Regions from separate parts of the Paenibacillus sp. GCM10027630 genome, predicted to be linked through region 2. Evidence: riboswitches for the same ligand, from Rfam matches in the RefSeq annotation. Region 2 holds a riboswitch; the other holds the start of a gene.

Region 1 (7,981 bases), on a different contig from region 2:
GGAATCCCTCTTTCATATTTTTGGGAATGATACAGTCAAATATGTACAAGAAGTTATGTTTCGAAAAAAAGATGAGTTGTCTTTTCCGGTTGAATACGTATTAACTCCCATCGTTGAGGACGAGGCGATTCAAGGTGGTGTGGTTATCTTCTCCGACATCTCTGAACGAAAAAGCACTGAAGAAATCATCCGCAAAACAGACAAGCTCTCTGTTATAGGTGAGCTGGCTGCAGGTGTCGCCCACGAAATACGTAATCCGTTAACGACGCTTCGTGGTTTTATACAGCTTCTGAATTCCAACCCGAATGCCAAGCAGGAAAATCTGGAAATCATGCTGTCTGAGCTGGATCGGATCAACTTCATTGTGAGCGAGCTGCTTTTTATAGCCAAACCGCAGTGCATAAGCTTACAAAAAAATGATCTGCGCGAGATTCTCGAGCATGTGGTGAAACTGCTTCAATCACAAGCAATTATGAACAATGTGGAAATCGATCTTTTGATCGAGGGTCCGATTCCTAATATTAGCTGCGCAGAAAGTCAATTGAAGCAAGCGTTCATTAATATAGTAAAAAACTCAATCGAATCCATGGAAAACGGGGGCTTGCTGCAGATCCGAGTTGAGCTGGAAGATGATCACGTGGAGATTTGCTTTAAGGATCAAGGAAGCGGGTTGTCCAAAGAACGGATACCGAAGCTTGGCGAACCCTTTTATACAACAAAGGAAAAAGGGGTCGGACTCGGCCTGATGGTCACATTCCAAATCATTAAGTATCACCACGGCCGCATCCATGTGGAAAGCGCGGAGGGGGTGGGCACCACAGTGGAGATTGAATTGCCGCTTGTACTGTCAGGTGGCAAGGTGGAGCATTTGCCTTACACCTACTCCATGATCTAAAAAGGTTTGCTCAGGAAGTCTAATTAGAAGAAAAAAACACTTCACACCGCTGATGCAGCATGCGGGTAAGAAGTGTTTTTTTATAATATCAGAATCAAAAATTTTCAGCGGAGCTGAACTATTCTGATGTTGCAAGAAAAGCAACCTTTAAGACACAAATGTTTCTTCATCGAAAGGCTTCGATCAATTGCTTTTCTTATTATGGCTGCTCCTTGTGATGAGGGCAGTAAGTTTTCATGAGCTCAATGGTTTCGGCGTCCAATGGTCGATTTCTTTGCTCGAGACCCTCCGTAATTTTGCTGAACCTGGGTTCCTTCACATTTTGCCCAAACTTGAACTTGGCCGAAAGCTCTGTGATTCGGATGCGCACAACGGCTGTTGCCTTGATCTGCGGCGTATAATCGGGATCCAGCGGATCAATGGGAGCATAACCTCCCTCTGGCTGCAGCTTGCGCATAAATGCTGTCAATGCTGATGCTTTGAGATCCAGGTCTGCGATGGGCTCAGCGTATCCTTTTATAAGAACAGATTTGAAATAAGAGGTAGCAGGGCATGCAAGCTTAGGATCGGAGAAAGTGGAGGGGATGATGGCATACTCCTTGGCGACAGAGAAGGTTACGCGTGGGTCCCTTTTTAAATGCTCCATCTTGGACCCGACTCGGCTGCCGTGAAAATAAAGTTCCCCGTTCTGATAGGCAAAGTTCAAGGGCGTCAGCTGAGGCCAGCCGTCTTCTCCTATAGTACCAAGAACTCCAAAGCTCATTTCCTGTAAAAATGATTCGGTTTCCTCGGGCTCCTTTATACTGAACTCGTTTCTTCTCATATATTCCATCCTCCCTGTTGGATAAAAGCTTGAAAGTAAGCTTACCTCAGACATTGACAATCTATAAGCTCCAATTTAGAGTTATTTTATTGGACCATTATTCGGAATGGGAGAGCTCAAGCATGCATTTTCAAATTCCTTACCACAGCTACTATGAGAGGTATTCCACCAAACTGCTGGCTTTTTATCATGCCTTAAGAGATTCAATCGTGGACGGCGTGCTTCCACTTCATACGAAGCTTCCCTCCAGCAGGGAATTGGCAGTACTTTATAACGTTTCCAGAGGAACGATCAATCAAGTGTATGATATGCTAGCTTCAGAAGGGTATGTTGTATGTGAAGTGGGAAGAGGGACATTCATCTCCTACAATGCCGGCAGCCCGAACCAAACGGATATGTTAAAACGCAACTATTCGCTTTCTCAGTGGGGAACAAGAATTAATGAGATTTCGGCTGCTCACGAGGCTTCTGTACAGCTTCCCCTCAATGCCGCTGACGCGGGAGTAATGGAGGTAGATTTTCATTGGTTTGCTCCCGATTCAGAATGGTTTCCGAAGGCCGAGTGGAATCGATGTCTATACGCTACTGCGAGGCAAATATCGCAGCAGAGCCCCCTCCCTCCCCCTTCCGTGCAGGGGGATATAGGGCTTCGCGAAGCGATTGCGAATTATTTGCGCCGAGCAAGAGGGATTGCCGCGCCAGCGGAGCAAATCGTAATCTTTAACGGCTCGATGCAGGCGATAGCCCTTCTGGCACAGCTAATGATTAACGATGGCGACATCGCTGTAGTAGAGAACCCCGGCTATAATGGAATACGCCGGGCTGTAATGGCGGCAGGCGGTACCTGCATGCCGGTGGATGTGGATCAACAGGGAATCATACCTGATGATTGGGCAGCGAAGCTGCTGTTTGTGACTCCCGGGCGGCAGTTTCCGACCGGGGCTGTACTGAGCCTGGAGCGGCGCCAGCAGCTGCTCCAATGGGCGTATGAGCGGGAAGCTGTAATCATAGAAGATGATTACGATAGCGAATTTCGGCACAGAGGCAAGGCTGTAGAGCCGCTGAAGGTGTTGGATCGTGAGGAGCGGGTCGTGTACGTCGGCAGCTTCTCCAAGACTTTGTCATCCAGCATCCGCATCGGCTATGCTGTTATGCCCCAAGCACTTGTGGGGCCGGCAAGCAAGGCCAAAGCATTATATGAGCCGCAGCCAACGGGCCTGCTGGAGCAGCAAACGCTGGCCTCATTTATGAACAGCGGCGAATATGAGCGTCACTTGCGCCGGATGAAGCGTGTGTACAGCCGCAAATTCGAATGCTTGCACCGCTTGCTAACCGGGTGTCTGTCTGACAAGTTCGCTTGGGTAGAAAGCGATGCCGGGCTGCATCTGTTTGGCTGGTGGCTTGGAACAGAGGACACCTATACGGAATTTAGGAAGCGCTGCGGCTCATCCGGAATCCGTTGGTCCGATCTGGCGCTGCCAGGAGACGGAGGAATACGATACGGAGCTTACTTCCATTTTGCGCATTTAACGGAACACGAAATGGAGTATGCGGTAAAGCTTATGCAGTCGCTGTAGACCCATACGAAGCATTTCACATGAAATGCACACTTTAGGCAGGAGATACCAGTGTCATATAGAAATTACAAAGCATAGGGCGTTTGGCAAGCTGTGGAATTTGTTGTGGACCTAATGTATATGGTTGTAATTTTTCCCGCCAAGTGTTAAAAACATAAGGAAGGCTTTTCATCTGAATCGCATTTGCTCGAAAGACAGTGCCGAGATTTATCTATAACATCCTTAGAAAAGGTGACTTAAAATTATGCAGCAAACCGTATCCATAATGGGGGTACCCTTCTCCAAGCTCAACTTGCAACAAACGATAAAGAAGCTTACTGTTCAACTGGACAAGCAGGAGGGCAAGCTGTTCCAGCTTATTACTGCAAATCCGGAAATCGTAATGGTAGCGAAGCAAGACGAACTGCTTCGAACCATTATTTCCCAATCAGGAATGATAACGGCGGATGGTATTGGTATAGTTTTGGCTGCGAAATGGCAGGGTGAACCGCTGGAAGAACGAGTAACCGGCTTCGATATTTTTACAGGTCTCTTGAAAGCCGGCAATGAAAAAGGTTATTCCATCTATTTGTTGGGGGCCGATGAGGAAACGAGCCGGAAAGCATCCGAGGTGATTGCTGAGCAATATCCTGGTGTACGTGTAGTCGGAAGACAGAACGGATTTTTTGGGAAAGAAGAAGAGGCAGGCGTCGTTGCTTCTATTGGTGCTGCTAAGCCCGATATACTGGTGGTAGCCATGGGAGCGCCTTATTCGGAGAAATGGATTTATAAGTATAAAAAAGATCTTAAGGCAAAGGTTGCCTTCGGCATTGGAGGAAGCCTTGATGTTCTTGCCGGGAAGGTTAAACGTGCGCCGGTAGCATGGCAGAAGCTGAACCTGGAATGGTTATACCGGCTGCTATCTCAGCCTTCGCGGCTGCGCAGGCAATTGGTGTTGCCTAGATTTGCTTTGAAGATCCTTTTTGGAGGCGGCAAAAGCAAATAAAGGCGGGGATTTCCGGCAGCTCCAACCGAACAGCTATGGATGAATAGAAAAAGGAAGCCGCCGCCTGCTGACACAGGAGGCAACTTCCTTTTTCCCAAGTAATGCATTATTTCATGCTGCCGAGTTTTTCACCCATTTTTACCTTACTGCCGACCTGGAGGTCGCTGCGGGTTTCGAATGTATCGGTTTCCAGCAGCAGTACGACAGTCGAACCGAACTCGAAGAAGGCCAATTCATCACCGCGGCCAAGATGAGCAGGCAAGGGAGATGCATACTGAATACTGCTAACGTTCATCGCGCCGACCTTTACTACGGCAAGCTCGCTTTTTTCATGCTGCATGTAAGTGATTAATCGCTCGTTGCGGCTCAATACTCGGCGCATATGGCGAAGGCCGAATTCATTGACCGGATATACTTTGCCGGGAACATGCTCTTTTTCAATAATATCGCCTGCAATTGGCGAGTGAATCCGGTGATAATCGGTGGGGCTTAAATAAAGAACAAAGTAAAAGCCGTTCTTGTAATTGACCGTGCGCGGCGAATAATTAAGCAACTCCTCCACGGTATAGTCCTGGCCTTTGACATTCAGTATAAGGCCATCAGAGATATGGCCAATACCTGTAATCATGGCGTCTACCGGGCTGACCAATGCTTGTGGAGCCGTGTCTATCAAACGAAGTCCTTGCTTCAGTCGTCTTGTAAAAAAATCATTCAAGGATGTATATTCGGTCCATTGCTTCTCAGCATCCTCCAAACGGATACCGTATATTTTGGCAAAACGCGGAATAAAGCCACGGCTTGCTCTTGATTTTGCAAACGCGCCTGTTATTTGGGAGATCGATTTACGTGAGGACAGCTCCGTTAACAAGCGGAAAAAAGATTTCATCATAGCTCTAGGCTCACCTGTTTCTTCTTAATGTTGTTTTATCAAATATCTTGACATATAACACGCACTAACGCAAGAAAAAAAGAAACAACCCCGCAGCTTCCGATTCGTTGCTGTGCCTAGGGGGAGCTTATATTTTATTAAGGAGTTGTTATTCATGCCAAATGTTGATATGCCCTTATCCCAGCTACGTGATTATAAGCCTGAATTAACGCTTGAAGCGGACTTCGATGTCTTCTGGGAAGAGGCCAAAGAAAGCTCCAAGGCAGCCCCCCTGAATGCAAAAGCTACCTTGGTTGAGGATCATCCTTTAAAATCCATACATATCTACGATGTCGTTTATGACGGTGCTGACGGTACGCCTGTTCATGGCTGGTACGTTATTCCTGCAGGAAAGCATGAAAAAGGATCGCTTCCGGTTATTGTGAAATACCATGGATATAATGGTAATCGTGGAAATCCTCATGAATTGCTGCATTGGGCTTCTATGGGGATAGCTGTATTGGCTATTGATGCGAGAGGTCAGGGTGGATCAACGCCGGTTGGAGCATCGTTTCCGCAGGGGAGCATTTCGGGTTGGATGACGCTTGGGATTCTTGATCCGCAGCTTTATTATTACAAGCAGGTGTACTTGGACTGCATTCGTGCAATTGACTTTGTATGCTCTCAGCAGGAAGTGGATGCATCCCGCATCGCTGTATACGGGGGAAGCCAGGGCGGAGGACTCGCACTCGCAGCAGCCGGTCTCGATGACAGGCCGAAGCTGGCGATGCCGTATTATCCGTACTTATGCCATTTCCGCCGCGCAGTGGAGCAGCACAATGGCGGACCTTATGTGGAAATTAAAAACTGGTTTCGCCGGTTCGACCCCGAGCATCTTCAAGAAGAGCAGGTATACCGCACCCTTAGCTATTTCGATGGGATGAATATGGCTTCACGGATTAAGGCGAAAACCTTGATGGCCATTACGCTGCAGGATATCGTCTGTCCGCCTTCGACCTGCTTTGCCGCATACAATCATTTGGCGGGAGAGAAGGAGCTGAAGCTGTACCCTGATTACGGTCATGAAGCTCTGCCTTTCCATGAGGAAGCAATGATGCGATTTGTGGCTGGTAATTTGTAGGGGAAGAGCTGCAACTTTACCGTTGACTTTTTTGACAGGCATGTTAATATGATAAATGTCACTAGGGGAGCCGCGAGGCTGAGATTGGATCAATAGATCCTAGACCCTCTGAACCTGATCTGGATTGCGCCAGCGTAGGGAAGTGGAGAGCGTTTGAAGCGTGTATTGAATTCTAACATGCAGACCACTTCTAAATACGGAGGTGGTCTTTTTTGCTTATTCAAAAAAGCCATCGGGTACCGTACAGATTAACATCATGGAATAAAGAAGGGGTGAACCGTATCATGTCCAAAGGTTTAAAATTGACCGACATCTTGGTCACAATCGTTATTGCAGTTGTATTCGGCATTATTTACCGGTTGTGGGGGGATGTCTACAATGTCGTTAAGCTGGCGGGTCTACAGCTCGATCAGCTTATCTATGGTGTGTGGTTTATGGCAGCGACGGTTGCGTTCCTGCTGATTCGCAAACCCGGTGTTGCGCTGCTTGCCGAAATAGCCGCTGCTTCAGGAGAATTGTTCACAGGCTCCCAATTTGGCGTCGAAGCGCTAACTTACGGGATTGCACAAGGACTGGGCGCCGAATTGGTGTTTTTCTTGTTTAGGTATCGCAGCTTCTCTGCCTCAACGGCTTGCCTGGCCGGCATTGCAGCGGCGGCCGCATCGCTGATTTTTGACGGCTTCAAAGGATATTTGATTGATTTGCAGACTTGGAATTTGATGCTGTATTTCGTATTCCGGTTGATTAGTGGAATTTTTATTACCGGACTGTGCGCATATTGGTTGGTTAAAGCGCTGGAAGCAACCGGTGTTACCCAATTGGTTCGGCCGGCAAGCCGGGCCGATTACGACGCTCTGGAGCGTAAGAAATAATGAGCATCGGGGTCTCGGTCAACGGTTTACGGCTGAAATTTGCAGGAAGTCAGGGGCTGCAGTTTGATGAACTATCATTTTCCGTTCCATCCGGGCAAAAGGTATTGCTGCTCGGACCAAGCGGATGCGGCAAGTCTACATTGCTTCAGGTGCTGACCGGTTTAATTCCGGGAGCGATTGATGTCCCGGTGCGATATGACAGCATCTTGGTACCATCATCCTGGGGTTATGTGTTTCAGGATCCGGATACTCAATTTTGCATGCCATTTGTTGATGAAGAGATGGCTTTCGTACTCGAGAATCTGGGAGTTCCAAGAGACGAAATGCCTGAGCGCATTAGTGATGGGCTGCATCAAGTAGGACTCGATTTGAGGGAGCTGCATATGCCGATCCAATCGATGTCGCAAGGCATGAAGCAGCGGTTGGCAATTGCTTCGATACTTGCGTTGAAGCCGGAGGTTTTATTTCTGGATGAGCCTACGGCGCTGCTGGACCCTGAAGGAACCAAGCAGGTATGGGAAACGATCAAAAAAGTCGGAAAAGACAAGACGGTCATCATCGTAGAACACAAAATAGATGAAGTGATTGAATTTGTCGATCGGGTTGTTTTATTCAATAGTGATGGAGTTGTAATTGCAGACGGCTCACCAACGCAAATTTTTGCTGAATTTAAAGCTGAGCTTCAGCAATATGGAATTTGGTATCCTGGCGTATGGGAGGATTACGCCTCGAGTCCTGTATATCAAGCGCTGCTGAATAATAGAAGCAAGCTGCCTGCCGATGTCAATCAGTCAGCGGCCGATGCTGCGAAGCAGCTGGG
Region 2 (7,981 bases):
AGCCCGGGATGTGCTCCTCTTTTTTTCTTAACGGGATCGATACTTTTGATAGTGGGATTAAGACATTCATGTAAGAAGGAGGCTCCCCCTTGGGCGTCACAAAATTAAATCTTTGGAAAACGAACGTTTTTGCATGGCTGCTGCTGCTGCCTTCGTTAATTTTTTTATTCCTGTTCACCTTTTACCCGATTGCCAAGACGATCCGCTTAAGTCTCTACCAAGCTGATTTGGCCACTCAGGTGCCGCTGTTCATAGGCTTGGACAATTACTCCAACCTGATGGATGACGCGATCTTTTGGAAGGTCATGTACAACAATTTCTGGTTTGCGCTCGGAACGGTGCCAACCTCGATAGCGCTTGCCATACTGATGGCGATTTTCGCCAACAAAGCGCTTAGGGGGACTGGTATGGTACGTACTGCCTTTTTCTACCCTACTATGATACCTATGATTGCTGTTGCAAATATTTGGCTGTTTATTTATACACCCCAGTATGGATTGCTGAGCAGAGTGATGAAAAGCTTCAGTGCAGGCGATATCAACTGGCTCGGATCACCTCAGATGGTTATGTGGGCTATGGTCTTTATGGTGATATGGAAGGAAGCCGGCTATTTCATGATATTTTACTTGGCAGGGCTGCAAAATATTTCTCCTGATTTATACGAATCGGCACATGTGGACGGCGTAGGCCGCTGGACGGTTTTTCGCAAAATTACGTTTCCGCTGCTGATGCCTACTACCTTGTTTGTAACTATTGTGGCATTGACCAACTCGTTCAAGCTGGTAGATCATTTGATGATCATGACCAAAGGCGGGCCGAACAATGCGAGTAATCTGCTGCTTTATTATATTTATGAAACGGCCTTCAGCTTCTGGGATCAGGGCGTAGCCTCTACCTTGACTGTGGTGATGATAGCGGTTCTGCTGCTGTTCGCCGCTTTGAATTTCTTCGGTTTGGATAAAAAAATTCATTATCATTAAGAAAGGCGATTCTTATGCTGCTATCGAAATTGAACATTAGCCGCTGGCTCCTATATATATTCGCTGCATTATGGCTTGTGCCGCTGCTTTGGATGACGGTGACGGCATTCCGTCCCAAGCAGATCGCGCTTTCGCCATCGTTCTCGCTGGAGTTCACACTCCAAAATTTTGCTACCGTGTGGTCTGCTGCGCCATTCGCCCAATACTACATCAATACCATCATTATCGTAGTCTGTATCTTTGGTATGCAAATGCTTACTGCTACAATGGCTGCTTTTGCTTTTGCCCGGGTTAAATTTTATGCCAAAAGCTTGGTGTTTCTGCTGTTTCTCGTGCAAATTATGGTGCCGGCGGATGTGCTCATTTTTCCGAATTACACGGTGCTGAAGGAATTGTCGCTGCTCGACACGAAGCTTGGCATTATGATACCTTATTTCGCTTCGGCTTTTGGCATTTTCCTGCTGCGTCAAATGTTCATGACAATCCCGCCGGAGCTGGACGAAGCCGCCATGATAGAGGGCTACTCCAAGTGGCAAATTCTTTGGAAAATTTATTTTCCATTGTCCCGCCCCTCCTATATTGCGTTTGGACTCATCTCGGTCAGTACTCATTGGAACAACTTTTTGTGGCCTCTTATCGTTACGAACTCTGTTGAAAACAGGCCTTTGACCGTGGGACTCGCGATATTCGCTCAGTCCTATGAGATTGGCGCCCAGTGGACGGAGGTCAGTGCAGCTACACTGCTGGTTATTGCCCCGCTAATGGTCGGATTTCTGTTGTTCCAGCGCCAGTTTATGAACAGCTTCATTCATTCGGGAATTAAGTAAATGTTAGAGAAGGCTGGAGTTTGAGTTAGCAAGCCATCATATGGTACTATTTGAATAACCGCAATTGAATATTTACTGAACACTAGGGGTGCTGTTTAAGCTGAGAGAGACGACCTAAAGTCTTAACCCTTCAACACCTGATCCGGATAATGCCGGCGAAGGGAAGTGGCTTAACTTGTATGGGGAATGTCTGTGCAGTTAGCCGCTTTCATTCGGAAGCGGTTTATTTGCCGTTGTGCGTGTACTAACGTAAGCATTCAACGAACGCTCAGAGTAATCGCTTTTGTATAGCAAAGCATTGAGAGAGGGGAACATGGTATGAATGAGAAGCTGGACCTGTTGATCCGTCAAGTGGATGCTTGTCAAGATGAGCTGATCGGTCTGCTAGAGCGCCTGATTCAATTCCGTACACCGGCGCCGCCTGCACGAAATACGGAGGAAGCCCAGCAGTTTATCGCCTCTTTTTTACAAGAGAAGGGCTTTGCTATAGATAAATGGGATGTGTATCCGGGAGATCCTAATGTCGTTGGCGTCTTAAAGGGGCAGGCAGGGGATGCTTATAAAAGTCTTATTATTAACGGCCATGTGGATGTAGCGGAGGTTAATGAGGATGAGCCTTGGGAAAAGGAGCCGTTCACGCCGATAGTAAGAGACGGGGTTATCATCGGGCGCGGCGCTTCGGATATGAAAGGTGGTCTGGCTGGTGCGTTGTTTGCTATTCAACTGCTGCATGAAGCCGGTATCGAGCTGCCGGGAGACCTCACATTTCAATCCGTAATTGGTGAGGAAGTAGGAGAAGCAGGAACGCTGGAATGCTGCAAACGCGGCTATAGCGCGGATTTTGCAGTTGTGGTCGATACGAGTGACTTGCATATTCAAGGTCAGGGCGGCGTTATAACCGGTTGGATTACTGTCAAAAGCAAGCAGACCTTCCATGATGCCACCAGAAAAAGCATGATTCATCCGGGAGGCAAGCTGTTTGGCGCAAGTGCGATTGAGAAAATGATGAAAATCATTCAGGGGCTTCAGGAATTGGAAAGGCACTGGGCGGTCATGAAAAGCTACCCGGGGTATGCCCCAGGAACCAATACGATCAATCCTGCTGTCATTGAGGGAGGAAGGCATGCTGCTTTTATTGCCGATGAATGCCGGCTGTGGATTACCGTCCATTTTTACCCGAATGAAACCTATGAGCAGGTCGCGAAGGAAATTGAAGCGCATCTTCTACAGGTGGCCCAAGGTGATATATGGCTAAGAGAAAATCCGCCGCAGTTTGAATGGGGAGGCTCTTCGATGATTGAGGACCGTGGTGAAATCTTCCCTTCGCTGGAAGTAGACTCGAATCATCCCGCTGTGCTTGTATTAATGAGCTCACATGAAAGCATAATTCGTGAACAAGCGATTGTCGATGTATCGCCCACTGTAACGGATGGAGGCTGGTTCGGAGATGCAGGCATCCCAGCGGCCATATATGGGCCTGGAGATTTACGAAATGCGCATTCAGTCAATGAGCAGGTTTCCATTGAGCAGCTGGTGAATTACACCAAGGTCATTCTGAAGTTTATTTATGAGTGGGGTCATACGAGCAAATAATCAGCTGCACAGCTACGTTTAACAGTGAAAAATGAAAATGAATTTGGAGGAAGCAGCATGAAATTTACCGAGCATTTATTGGAGAAGTTCCACCTGGAATGGCGTCAAACCTACGAGCATCCTTTTGTACAGGAGCTGGGTAAAGGGACTTTGGATAAGGAAAAATTCCGTTTTTACATGATCCAGGACTATTTGTATTTAATTGATTATGCTAAGCTGTTTGCATTAGGGGCGATAAAAGCGGATGACCTCGAAACGATGGGGAAATTTGCTGCACTTTTGGACTCCACGCTGAATGAAGAAATGTCCCTTCACCGCGCCTATGCCGCTAAATTCGATATTTCGAAGGAAGAGCTGGAGCAGGCTAAACCTTCTCCTATTACATTGGCTTATTCCCACTATATGCTTCATGTTGCACAGAATGGTTCGCTCGCCGACCTGACTGCAGCGTTGCTTCCATGCATGTGGAGCTATTGGGAGATCGGCAAAGAGCTGAATCAAATACCAGGCTCCTCCGAGCATGAATTTTATGGAGAATGGATCAGCATGTACAGCTCGGACGAATTCGGTTCCTTGGCCCGTTGGTGCATAGGTCTGATGGATCGATTAGCAGAAGGAAAATCCGAAGCTGAGCTAGCCAAGCTGGAGGAAATTTTCCAGAATACGACTCGTTATGAATATATGTTTTGGGATATGTCCTATAATCGTCAAATGTGGCCAACCCACGTAAAGTAAAGGAGCGCTGCCTATGTCGAACGTATTTTTGATTTCAGATCATCATTTTGGTCATGCTTCTATTATTGATTTTGAATCGAGACCATTCTCCAGCGCAGAAGAGATGACCGAAACGATGATTGAGAAATGGAATGCCGTCGTGCGCCAAGAGGATAAAGTATATCATCTGGGTGATTTCTCCTTTTTGAACAAGGAAAAGACCGCCGGCATTGTGACGAGGCTTAACGGCTATAAAAGCTTAATTATGGGCAATCATGACAGGGGTAGAACGAGACGTTGGTGGCTTGAGGCAGGGTTTGATGAAGTGAGCGAGCATGCAATTGTATATGGAGGCTTCTTCTTCCTGTCTCACGAGCCTATGTATATGAACAAGCATATGCCTTATGTTAATATCCATGGTCACATTCACGGGCAGAAATATGAAGGCAGTCAATACATCAACGTTTGTGTGGAGCATTGGGATTATACGCCTATTTCCTTTGAAGCCATCAAAGCGATGGTCGTTCCGAATGAGGAGCAGTAGTTGTAAGCCCGAACCGTTCCAGGTGGGTCCAAAGCTGTTCCTTTTGTAAAATTTCTATTTGCTTTAAGCCCATAAGATCAAAGTGGGGGAACGGAGGACGCTGATGGATATATGCAGGATTGAGTCCATTAGCGGCACACCACTCCGATAAAATATGCAGATTAGAGCATCCCACTTTGGTTACGGTTTTCATGTCTGGAAAACGTGGATCGATCCAATAATGGGTAATAAAAGCAAGCTCTCCCCGTGTCACGGCATCTTTCCACTGCTGCAGCTCTTTTCTAGAAATTCCGAATGCCACTTTTGGCGAACCCCCTTTAATGAGCGAAAGTGTTAGGACTGTAGGATTGATTATAGCATGTGCAGGATCAAACCTTGAAATTATGGACTATGATGTCCCATCTGTAGTACCTCGTCTTACTGCAAGTCGAAGGTAAACCAAGAGCACCGTTACTCCCCCTCCACCATTCGGGAAATTCCAACAAATACACCACTTTTCCGGAACTGCTGTTTTCCAGATTAGGTATAAAGCCACCTTGACGTGATACATTTCGTATCTTATATTGAGGTCGAAGTATACGATTTGTACCAAAATTTAACAGAGAAAGGATTCGATCATCTTTTTATTTTATTTGTATGAGAGGAATGAAAATCAAATGGATGCCAAGTATGTCCAAATTCGAAATTGGAAAAAAACAGGCTTATTCCGAAATTCAAGCATCGTGATTTTAATCATCATGTTTCTGCAATACAGCGTTCCGTGGGCATCCGATCAAGTGCATGCGTCCAACTACTGGGAAGGCCTTGGTACAGGTGTCGAAGGAAGAGTTGACGATATAGCGGTTTCCGGCAGCAGCATCTATATTGGTGGACATTTCGTTCCCAATGGGGACATGCAGACGAAGTTTATCGCCAAGTGGGATGGCACTGCCTGGAGCAGTCTGGGCGGCGGTGTAGATGGAGCGGTTCATGCCGTTGCCGTATCCGGAAGCGACGTATACGCCGGAGGATTGTTCGTGAATGCGGGAGGAAGCCCGGCAAGCCATATTGCCAAATGGAATGGATCAACCTGGCAAAGCCTTAGCAGTGGCCTGTACCTCAATCCGGGCAGCAGTACCGCTGGAACCGTTGAAGCTATCGCGGTATCCGGAACCGATGTATACGCAGGCGGAACCTTCACTGCAGCGGGAGGAAGTACGGCTAACTATATCGCCAAATGGAATGGATCAGCTTGGCAAAGCTTGGGCAGCGGCCTCAATGGCGAGGTTCGTGCGATCGCGGTATCCGGAAGTGATGTATACGTCGGTGGGTTCTTCACTACCGCAGGTGGAAGTCCGGCCAAGTACATTGCCAGATGGGATGGCTCAAGCTGGCATAACGTTGGCTCCGGATTCAATGATGGACCCAACGTTCGTGTGGAAACGATCAAGATATCCGGAACCGATATATACGTCGGCGGTAATTTTACTGGAGCAGGAGACGTGCCCTTAAGCCACATTGCCAAATGGGACGGATCGACCTGGAAAGGTCTGGGGACCGGTCTAAGTGACACGGTTTGGGACCTTGCAGTGTCTGGCAAGGATGTGTATGCCGGAGGAGTCTTTATGAATGCGGGGCCGCTTCGTGTGAAAAGTGTTGCCAAATGGAACGGATCAACCGCTGCATGGGAAAGTATAGGCGGCCTTGGTACGGATGTGGAGGCAGGATTCGCATACGCTGTGACCAAATCCGCGACAGGTATTTACGTGGGTGGACAATTCACTGTAGCAGGCGGCATCCCAGCCAATTATATGGCCAAATGGGTTACAGGCATCACAGATCCGGTCGTGACCAAGCCGGACCCGCCGACTGGAGTGACCGCGGCTGCAGGCAAAGGTTTGGCGACGGTAAGCTTTACACCTCCTGCTAATAATGGAGGAGGCGCCATTACAGGCTATACGGTCACATCCAGTCCGGGTGGCTTCGCGGCAAGCGGGACAGCTAGCCCGATTACGGTAACAGGGCTTACCTACGGGATGGCATATACGTTCACAGTGACGGCATCGAACGAAGCCGGAACCTCTGTGCCATCAGCACCTTCTGGTCCCGTAACTCCGGACTCAACGGCAACCGTGCCGGATCCGCCGACGGGGATAAGCGCAGCGGCAAGCAACCAATCGGCAACTGTTAGCTTTACACCTCCGGCTAATAATGGGGGAAGCACCATTACGAGTTATACCGTCACATCCAATCCAGGAGGCTTGACGGCTAGCGGAGCTAGAAGTCCGATTACAGTTACGGGGCTAACCTATGGAACTGCGTATACATTCACGGTGACAGCGACGAATGGAATAGGCACATCGATCCCGTCAACGCCTTCAGGCGCAGTGTCGCCAGGAGGTCCAGCGGCAATAGTGCCGGATTCGCCGACAGGGGTAAGCGCAGCTGCAGGTAACCAATCGGCGACAGTAAACTTTATACCGCCTCTCAATAACGGAAGCAGTGAAATAACCAACTATACCGTTACATCGAATCCGGATGGCTTGTCGGCAAGCGGCAACGTCAGTCCGATCACGATTAACGGGCTGAATAACGGAGTATCCTACACGTTCACGGTAACAGCAACCAATGGGGCAGGGACATCCGCACCATCCTCTGCTTCAGCATCCGTAACACCAAGGTTTCCGTCCAAGTCTTCATCCAAATCATCAGGCTCTCCTTTGGTTATTGCACCTGAGGCGCCAACAGAAGTAAGCGCAGCAACGGGTGACGGCTCAGCCGTCGTAAGCTTTACACCGCCGACTAGCAATGGAGGCAGTGCCATTACGGGCTATACCGTAACATCCAGTCCAGGCGGCTTGACAGCAAGCGGGACAGATAGCCCGATTGCGATTACAGGGCTGACTAACGGAACGGCCTACACGTTTACGGTGACAGCGACAAATGGAGCAGGTACTTCCATCTCGTCCGCAGCTTCTGCTTCCGTCACGCCAGTCCCTTCTGCCCCAGCTGTGCTGCAGCACAAAGCCTACATATCGGGATTTCCCGATGGCACGTTCAGACCGGATAAAAGCGTCTCACGCGCAGAGATAGCAACCCTATTGTCTCGAGTATTCGATAAGGAAGATCAAGCAGCAGCAAAAGTATATACGGATGTCGAGTCCGGGTATTGGGGAAAAGCAGCGATAGACAAGGTGACTAGAATGGGGTTGATGCAAGGCTACGAGAATGATGCTTTCGGACCGGATAGAAGCGTCTCTCATGCGGAAATAGCCATTATTGTAGATCGTTTAAACATCCGCAAGGATGAGGTGGAGAAAATGCTGGGCCGAAATTCGACTGAA

The links. Region 2 has a riboswitch for thiamine pyrophosphate ahead of ACFQ0C_RS05875 (acetylornithine deacetylase). Riboswitches for the same ligand answer to the same signal wherever they lie in the genome.
Region 1: linked by a shared signal. The riboswitch ahead of ACFQ0C_RS31945 (ECF transporter S component) and the one ahead of ACFQ0C_RS05875 (acetylornithine deacetylase) in region 2 are both predicted to bind thiamine pyrophosphate.

Annotation. Positions count from the first base shown of each region.
Region 1 covers NZ_JBHTGY010000079.1:3,991-11,971, reverse strand. Annotated here, with positions in the region: gene ACFQ0C_RS31975 (GAF domain-containing protein) at 1-895, shown strand, start outside; gene ACFQ0C_RS31970 (pyridoxamine 5'-phosphate oxidase family protein) at 1,095-1,718, opposite strand; gene pdxR (MocR-like pyridoxine biosynthesis transcription factor PdxR) at 1,841-3,295, shown strand; gene ACFQ0C_RS31960 (WecB/TagA/CpsF family glycosyltransferase) at 3,540-4,280, shown strand; gene asd (archaetidylserine decarboxylase) at 4,387-5,169, opposite strand; gene ACFQ0C_RS31950 (acetylxylan esterase) at 5,324-6,289, shown strand; TPP riboswitch at 6,343-6,447, shown strand; gene ACFQ0C_RS31945 (ECF transporter S component) at 6,574-7,161, shown strand; gene ACFQ0C_RS31940 (ABC transporter ATP-binding protein) at 7,161-7,981, shown strand, end outside.
Region 2 covers NZ_JBHTGY010000010.1:224,287-232,267, forward strand. Annotated here, with positions in the region: gene ACFQ0C_RS05865 (carbohydrate ABC transporter permease) at 90-980, shown strand; gene ACFQ0C_RS05870 (carbohydrate ABC transporter permease) at 995-1,807, shown strand; TPP riboswitch at 1,882-1,988, shown strand; gene ACFQ0C_RS05875 (acetylornithine deacetylase) at 2,126-3,400, shown strand; gene tenA (thiaminase II) at 3,458-4,135, shown strand; gene ACFQ0C_RS05885 (phosphoesterase) at 4,149-4,658, shown strand; gene ACFQ0C_RS05890 (hypothetical protein) at 4,624-4,959, opposite strand; gene ACFQ0C_RS05895 (fibronectin type III domain-containing protein) at 5,315-7,981, shown strand, end outside.